Regions from separate parts of the Bradyrhizobium sp. USDA 3262 genome, predicted to be linked through region 1. Evidence: predicted binding sites of a transcription regulator. Region 1 holds the regulator's gene; the other holds the start of a gene.

Evidence for each region. The regulator PhoB, encoded in region 1, activates phosphate uptake and scavenging genes when phosphate is short. The targets are predictions, from matches to a motif close to TGTCATNNANCTGTCAT.
Region 2: the regulator PhoB is predicted to act here: its motif matches at 2,028-2,044, upstream of ACVWYP_RS06265 (DUF2794 domain-containing protein).

Annotation. Positions count from the first base shown of each region.
Region 1 covers NZ_JBSSCT010000001.1:2,045,781-2,050,034, forward strand. The annotation lists gene pstA (phosphate ABC transporter permease PstA) at 1-107, shown strand, start outside; gene pstB (phosphate ABC transporter ATP-binding protein PstB) at 104-922, shown strand; gene phoU (phosphate signaling complex protein PhoU) at 1,030-1,746, shown strand; gene phoB (phosphate regulon transcriptional regulator PhoB) at 1,893-2,603, shown strand; gene ACVWYP_RS09440 (IS110 family RNA-guided transposase) at 2,683-3,624, opposite strand; gene ACVWYP_RS09445 (GcrA family cell cycle regulator) at 3,972-4,254, opposite strand, start outside.
Region 2 covers NZ_JBSSCT010000001.1:1,334,260-1,338,513, forward strand. The annotation lists gene acnA (aconitate hydratase AcnA) at 1-634, shown strand, start outside; gene ACVWYP_RS06260 (DUF1223 domain-containing protein) at 796-1,557, shown strand; gene ACVWYP_RS06265 (DUF2794 domain-containing protein) at 2,101-2,472, shown strand; gene ACVWYP_RS06270 (Bax inhibitor-1/YccA family protein) at 2,854-3,645, opposite strand; gene ACVWYP_RS06275 (ABC transporter permease) at 3,880-4,254, opposite strand, start outside.

The DNA of each region.
Region 1 (4,254 bases):
CCTACTGGAAAGAGCTGGCGTGGAGCGGTGCGCTGCTCATTACATTCACCGTGCTCGCGTTGAATATCGGCGCGCGTATCCTTGGTGCCGAAAGGGCCGCAAAATGACCGAGCTTTCCGTCTCCACGACTGCCGCGGGCCACGTTCCCCAGGTTCCGCTGCCTGAAGCGCCGCCGAAAGTCACGGTGCGCAATCTCAATTTCTATTACGGCGAGCACCACGCGCTGAAGAACATCAACCTGACGCTCGGCACCAACCGCGTCACGGCGTTCATCGGCCCGTCCGGCTGCGGCAAGTCGACCCTGCTGCGCATCTTCAACCGGATGTATGACCTCTATCCGGGCCAGCGCGCGGTCGGCCAGCTGATGCTGGACCAGACCAACATTCTCGACCCCAAGCTCGACCTCAACTTGCTGCGCGCGCGGGTCGGCATGGTGTTCCAGAAGCCGACGCCGTTCCCGATGACGATCTACGAGAACATCGCCTTCGGCATCCGCCTCTACGAGAAGATCTCGAAGTCCGAGATGGACGACCGGGTCGAGAAGGCGCTGCGCGGCGGCGCGCTGTGGAACGAGGTCAAGGACAAGCTGAACGCGTCCGGCCTGTCGCTCTCCGGCGGCCAGCAGCAGCGCCTGTGCATCGCGCGCACCGTGGCGGTGCGCCCCGAGGTGATCCTGTTCGACGAGCCGTGCTCGGCGCTCGACCCGATCTCGACCGCCAAGGTCGAGGAGCTGATCCAGGAGCTCTCCGAGGACTACACGATCGCGATCGTCACCCACAACATGCAGCAGGCGGCGCGCGTCTCCGACAAGACCGCCTTCATGTATCTCGGCGAGCTGATCGAGTTCGACGACACCAACAAGATCTTCACCTCACCGAGCGATCGGCGCACCCAGGACTACATCACCGGCCGGTTCGGTTGACCGGCGCATGATCCGGAAAAGTGGAAACCGGTTTTCCGATCAGGGCATGCTAAAATTCAGGACACGAAACCATGATCCCCGGGATCATGGTTTGAGGGAGACAAGCGATGGCTTCTGAACATACCGCCAAGGCATTCGACAGCGACCTGCAGGAGTTGACCCGCCTGGTCGCCGAGATGGGCGGCCTGGTCGAGCGGATGATTACCGAGTCGGTCGACGCGCTGATCCGTCGCGACGTCGCGCTCGGCAAGCGCGTGGTCGCCGCCGACATCGAGATCGACAATCTGCAGCGCAACATCGAAGAGCGCGCGGTGCTGACGATCGCGCGCCGCCAGCCGATGGCGATCGACCTGCGCGAGATCGTCAGCGCGATGCGCGTCGCCACCGACCTCGAGCGGATCGGCGACCTCGCCAAGAACATGGGCAAGCGTGTCGCGGCGCTGGAGAGCGATTTCCAGCCGCTGAAGCTGATCCGCGGCCTCGAGCACATGACCGACCTCGTGCTGTCGCAGGTCAAGTCGGTGCTCGACGCCTACGCCGCGCACGACCTGCCGGCGGCGATGAACGTCTGGAAGGGCGACGAGGAGGTCGATGCGATCTGCACCTCGCTGTTCCGCGAACTGCTCACCTACATGATGGAAGATCCGCGCAACATCTCGTTCTGCATCCATCTGATGTTCTGCGCCAAGAACATCGAGCGGATCGGCGATCACGCTACCAATATCGCAGAGACCGTGTTCTACATGATCGAGGGCCAGCAGATCACCGACAAGCGCCCGAAGGGGGACATGACCACTTTTGCCACCACGGTGCCGGGCAACTGAAGGCATCATCGGCAAGCGCGAAACCGGCAAGAGTGAAACTGGACGATCCTCGCGACAATTCGTTTCCGCGGGGACTATGCTCAAGGAAGTAAGCGTTTCGGTTTGCGTCTGGGCAACGGATCACCACAGAGAAAGAACTTAAACCGATGAGCGCACGCATTCTGGTAGTCGAAGACGAGGAAGCGCTGACGACGCTGTTGCGCTACAACCTCGATGCGGAAGGCTACGATGTCGAGACGGTGGGGCGCGGCGACGATGCCGACACGAGGCTGAAGGAGCGCGTTCCCGACCTCGTGGTCCTCGACTGGATGCTGCCGGGCCTGTCCGGCATCGAGCTGTGCCGCCGCCTGCGGGCGCGGCCCGAGACCAAGCAGCTTCCGATCATCATGCTGACCGCGCGCGGCGAGGAAAGCGAGCGCGTGCGCGGGCTTGCCACCGGCGCCGACGATTACATCGTCAAGCCGTTCTCGGTGCCGGAGCTGCTGGCGCGGGTGAAGGGCCTCTTGCGCCGCGCGAGCCCGGAGCGGCTTGCAACCGTGCTGACCTATGGCGACATCGAGCTCGACCGCGAGAAGCGCCGCGTGGCGCGCTCGGGCCGCCCGATCGATCTCGGGCCGACCGAGTATCGCCTGCTCGAATTCTTCCTCGAGCATCCCGGCCGCGTGTTCAGCCGCGAGCAACTGCTCGACAGCGTCTGGGGCCGCGACATCTACATCGATGAACGCACCGTCGACGTGCATATCGGCCGCCTGCGCAAGCTGCTCAATCCGGGCCGCGAGCAGGATCCGATCCGCACCGTGCGCGGCGCCGGCTACGCGCTCGACGACCGCTTTGCCAAGGCCGAGCCGCAGCCGTAATGGCCGTTGCGGGATTCATATCCCGTAGCACGGTGTCGTCCCGGCCTAGTGCGCAATTGCGCACGGGAGCCGGCAACTGTTATGTTGGTTTGGTCTGCAGGTACGGCTTTCGGTCTCGCATCATGGCATTGAGGACCGTGAGCAGCTTCCTGGCGACGGCGATGAGGGCGAGTTTGGCTGGTTTTCCCGCCTGTCGCAGTCGTGCATAGAAGGCCTTGAACGGATCTGCTCTGCGAACTGCGTTGAGGGCCGCCATATAGAGGGCGTCACGAACGCGCTTTCGGCCGCCCGCAATCTTGCGCTTGCCGCGGAAGGCGCCGCTGTCGACGTTGAAGGGAGCAAGGCCAGCGAGCGCTGCGAGTTGTTTCGGTCCGACCCGCCCGAGTTCCGGCATCTGCGCGATGAGCTGCATGCAGGCCACGGGACCCACGCCGGGCAGCGAACGCATTAACTTCGCATCGTCCGCGATCTCCGCTTCGGCTTTAATCAATGCGCTGATGTCGGCCTCGATCTCGGCGATCTCGCTGTCGAGGACCTCGATGAGGCGGCCGATGCGTTCGGCCATGGCGCGATCGTCGGCCTCGCTGCGCCGGTTCTTCTCCTGGGCGCGCATGAGGACCAGCTGATCCCGCCGTTTTGCAAGCCTCGCCAAGGCGCCCCGTGCAGGATCGGCGACCTGCTCGGGGGCGGGTTGCATGGCCCGCGCAAAGGCCGCCAGCATCCGCGCATCGATCGGATCGGTCTTGGCGAGTAGGCCGCTGGCCCGTGCAAAGTCGCGGGCACGGGCCGGGTTGATCCGTGCGAACTGGATCCCGGCCTGACGCAGCGCCTCGCGAAGCGCGAGGTCATAGATACCCGTCGCCTCGAAGACCACCAGCGCATCGCATTGCCAACGCGCCACCTGCTGTGTGATGGCCTGTGGCGCGTTGGCAATGCGCCTCGGCACGCCGTCAGCCTCATCAAAGATGTCGAGGTGGTCTTTGGAGATGTCGATTCCGACGTAACGAAGAGCTATGATCACGGTGCCTGTCCCTGTGATGCGAGGTCTGTTGGCGCAGCCTCGTGCAACTGTTCAGGTTGATAGATGGAACGGGCGGGAGACCGAGCCGGCTCACGGCGTCAAGCGCCAAGGACCCAACGGCTTCCCGCCCACCCTCATCCTGACAGACTTCCAAGACACAGGGACCCATACGCCGCGGCCGGCGTAATCGGCACGGGGCCAGACGGCTTTCTAACAACACGCATTAGTGGTTATGGGTCCCGGCTTTCGCCGGGACGACGCCGATGATGTAACGGGCCACGCGCCATAAAAAAATCCCCGCTTTCGCGGGGATTTGTTTTTCAGGTCTTCCGTAGTTTCCCGAGTGCTCACTTGATCTGCGGTTTCGCCGACGGCCGGCGGCGATCGGCGGCGGGCTGGTAGGCGACGCGCGAGTGATGCGCGCAATAGGGCAGGCCGCCGAGCGCCTTGCCGCCGCAGAAGAAGAATTCCGGGCTTGAGGGATCGCCGACCGGCCAGTGACAGGTGGCCTCGTTGAGTTCGAGCAGCGACAGCCGCTGGCTCATCGGCACCACATTGTCGTAGGAGATCGGATCGGGCTCCATCTCGACCTCGAAGGCGTGCGCCAGCGCGGTGTTGCCGCGGGACACC
Region 2 (4,254 bases), 710 kb from region 1:
GCCCGCCGGCAAGTTCCTCAGCGAGCACCAGGTGCGCCCCGCCGACTTCAACCAGTACGGCACACGGCGCGGCAACCATGAAGTGATGATGCGTGGCACCTTCGCCAACATCCGCATCAAGAACTTCATGCTGAAGGGCGCCGACGGCAATATTCCGGAAGGCGGTTTGACCAAGCACTGGCCCGACGGCGAGCAGATGTCGATCTACGACGCCGCGATGAAGTACCAGGCGGAAGGCGTGCCGCTGGTGGTGTTCGCCGGCGCCGAATACGGCAACGGCTCGTCGCGCGACTGGGCCGCGAAGGGCACCCGTCTGCTCGGCGTGCGCGCGGTGATCTGCCAGAGCTTCGAGCGTATCCATCGCTCCAACCTGGTCGGCATGGGTGTGCTTCCGCTCACCTTCCAGGACGGCACGTCGTGGTCCTCGCTCGGCCTCAAGGGCGACGAAAAGGTCACGATCCGCGGGTTGCAGGGCGATTTGAAGCCCCGCCAGACGCTGACGGCCGAAATCGTCTCCGCCGACGGCGGCAAGAAGGATGTGCCGCTGCTCTGCCGCATCGATACGCTGGACGAGCTCGACTACTATCGCAACGGCGGCATCCTGCATTATGTGCTGCGCAAACTCGCGGCCTAACGCGGATTTGTGATCGGTGCCTCACCGCTTAGTGAGTAGCGACTAAAAAGAAGGCGGCCTATGAAAAGGCCGCTTTCTCGCGTTTTGGGGCACGCAAGTTCAGGGACAGACTTCATGCTCCGTACAATTACGGATGGAAATCATCACGACTGGTTCGCAGTATGACAGCGATGATGGCCTATAATTCTATCTCGCGATGGTCCGGCGCTCTTGGTATCTGCGCAATCGTCGCGATCATCCGCCCCGCCCACGCCGATCCGCGTGCAGTCGTCGAACTCTTCACCTCGCAGGGATGCTCGTCCTGTCCGCCCGCGGACAAGATCATCGGTGACCTCGCGAAGGACCCCAACGTCATCGCGCTGAGCATGCCGATCGACTATTGGGACTATCTCGGCTGGAAGGACACGCTGGCCGACTCCCGTTTCAGCGCGCGCCAGAAGGCCTATTCGCATGTGCGCGGCGATCGCGACGTCTACACGCCGCAGGCCGTGATCAACGGCTCCGCGCATGTGATCGGCAGCGACCGCGCCAGCATCGAGAGCGCGATCAAGGACACCGAGAAGAGCGGCAGCGTGATGTCGGTGCCGGTGACGATGACGCTGACCGGCAAGCAGATCAACGTGTCGGTCGCCGCGTCGAAGTCGCCCGCAGTGTCGCGCGGCGAGGTCTGGATCTGCTCGATCTCGAAGTCGGTGCCGATCTCGATCGCGCGCGGCGAGAACCGCGGCCGCGAGATCACCTACCACAACGTGGTGCGCAATCTCCTCAAGGTCGGTGACTGGAACGGTTCGTCCGGGAGCTGGACCGTGCCGCTGGAGAACATCACGCGTGACGGTGTCGATGCTGCGGCGGTGTACGTCCAGGACGGCAACCGCGACAAGCCGGGCCCGATGCTCGGCGCTGCCTTCACCTCGCTTCACTAGAGCCTTGCTGCGGTAAGGCGCGATGCGCCGGCTTCCGCCCGTGGCGCGCCGTTGGACCGCGCGCATGTCGTCGTGCAGCCGCGCATGGCGACGAACCTGCATTCAGTGATTTGCCGAAAGGAAAGCGCCGGGGTTTTGCGCGCGTCTCGCTTGCGCAGGTCCCAAAAACAAAAAGGACCAACTTTCGTTGGCCCAGTGTTGGGATTTAACTCCCCTGCGAACAGGCCCGATCCCGACGGCCCCGGGGGGCTGGGGGCTGAGGAATCCGGAACCGAAAGGACCGGGCCAACGCAGGATTTCGTTTTCGCAGGGCAGCGGGGCGGGCGATGGGCGGAAGTGGGGCAGCAATATGATTCCGCTAACGTTCCCGTGACTCTGCGGTTTTCCGGACAATCCGCCGCGCGCGGCCGTGGTTAAGGCCCGGTTGCATTGCGATTGGCCCCTTGCGGGCACGCTCGCTTAGCGCGATCATGTCACTCTCGTGACGATCCCGAAGAGGGGCCTTCGGAACCCGATCGTCGCCGAGGTGACAGGAGGCGCTCGATGAGTTTGATCTCGGAGGACACCGATCCGAGCGGGAGTCGTGCCGCGGCGCGCACCGCCGCCGCGACCCCTCAGCCCAACCGCGTGACTTTCAATCGACTTGAACTCAACCGCATTCTCAATCTCTACGGCCGCATGGTCGCCGACGGCGAGTGGCGCGATTATGCGATCGACTTCCTGAAGGACCGTGCCGTGTTCTCGGTGTTCCGGCGCGCGTCGGAAGTGCCGATCTACCGGATCGAGAAGGACCCCCGGCTTGCGCGCAAGCAGGGCATGTACAGCGTGATTTCCGCGACCGGCCTGATCCTGCGCCGCGGCCATGAACTGGAACGCGTGCTGTTCGTGATCGACCGCAAGCTGTCGCTGGTGTAGGGATTTCTCGTAGCCCGGATGAGCGAAGCGACATCCGGGAGGATCTCACCACCCGGGTACAGCTTCCCCGGATATCGCTTCGCTCATCCGGGCTACAAATCCGCTAATCCGCCGGCGCAGTTGTGCGGCCCTCGCGCGGCCTCGCCACTATTTTTGCCTCGCGCAAACGAAAAGCTTGTAGCCCGGATGGAGCCAACGGGTCGTGCGAACGCGCGATGACAGGCTCCGCGGAATCCGGGACTGTCGCAGCCATGGATGAACTTGCCCCGGATTGCGCTGCGCTTCATCCGGGCTACGCCACTACGCCACATTTGCTCCGCGCAAAAGAAAAGCCCCGGCCGGATGGCCGGGGCTTGGACTTGATCGGCTCGCTCGAGGCGCTTAGTCGCGCTGGCCGAGCAGCTGCAGGAGCAGCGTGAACAGGTTGATGAAGTTCAGGTAGAGCGACAGCGCACCAGTGATTGCCGCACGCTCTGCCATCACGCCACCCTGCGAGGCGTAGCCGTAGATGTAGTCGTTCTTCAGCCGCTGGGTGTCCCAGGCGGTGAGGCCCGCGAACACCAGCACGCCGACCACCGAGACGATGAACTGCAGCGCCGAGCTCGCCAGGAACAGATTGACCAGGCTCGCGATGATGATGCCGATCAGACCCATGAACAGGAACGAGCCCATGCCGCTCATGTCACGCTTGGTGGTGTAGCCGTAGAGGCTCAGCGCACCGAACGTCGCCGCGGTGATGAAGAACACGCGCACGATCGAGGTGTGCGTGTACACCAGGAAGATCGACGACAGCGACAGACCCATCAGCGCCGAGAACACCCAGAACAGGAGTTGGGCGGTCGCGGGCTGCAGGCGGTTGATGCCGGCCGAGATGACGAACACCATCGCCAGAGGGGCGAGGATGAACAGCCACTTCAGCGGGCTCACGAACATCGCGTAGCCGAACTGCGTCAGATAGGCGTTGCCGAACTTGGCGACGGCGGCCGACTGGTCGGTGGTCACCGCACCCATGTAGACGCCGAGCGCGGCGAGGCCGGTGATGGCCAGGCCGATGCTCATGTAGTTGTAGATGCGCAGCATGTAGGCGCGCAGACCGGCGTCGACGGCCGCAGCGTCAATGCGCCCGGCGGCCCGGCCGAAAGGAGAAGCGTAGTTGCGGTCTAGGTCCGACATGGTCGAATTCCCGTGGTTGGTCCCGGTGGAGCGCAAGGGATTTGCGGCGCCGGTCGTAAATCTATCTCAGATGGCTCGGTTTGCGGAACATTAATTCCGTGTCATTCAAACCGACTATCCGACCCGATTGGTATGTGGGAAATTAACACATCCGACGCAAGCTTCCACGCGCGGCCGAATGTCGCTCTACCCTAGCGTTACAGGCAAAAACGGCGCTCGCGCCGCTACATTTTGTCACAAATTCCGCAACACTGAGGCCGGCTTCTGGTTTAGCGCGAGCAGCGTCCCGGCTAGCCCCAGTCCGACCGTGACGACCAGCGCGGCGACCACGACCAGCGCGGCGCTGCCGGCCTGCCAGATAAAACTCAGCGTCATCAGCCGCGTCACGATCAGCCAGGCCGCGATCGAGCCGGCGATCACCCCGAACAGGGCGGTTGCAAAACCGATCATCAGATACTCCAGCGCGTAGGCGCCGAGCAATCGCACCCGCGTGGCGCCGAGCGTCTTGAGAATCACGGCGTCATAGACGCGGTGGCGGTGTCCGGCGGCGAGCGCGCCGCCGAGCACCAGGATCGCCGAGATCAGCGTCACGGCGCTGGCGCCGCGGAT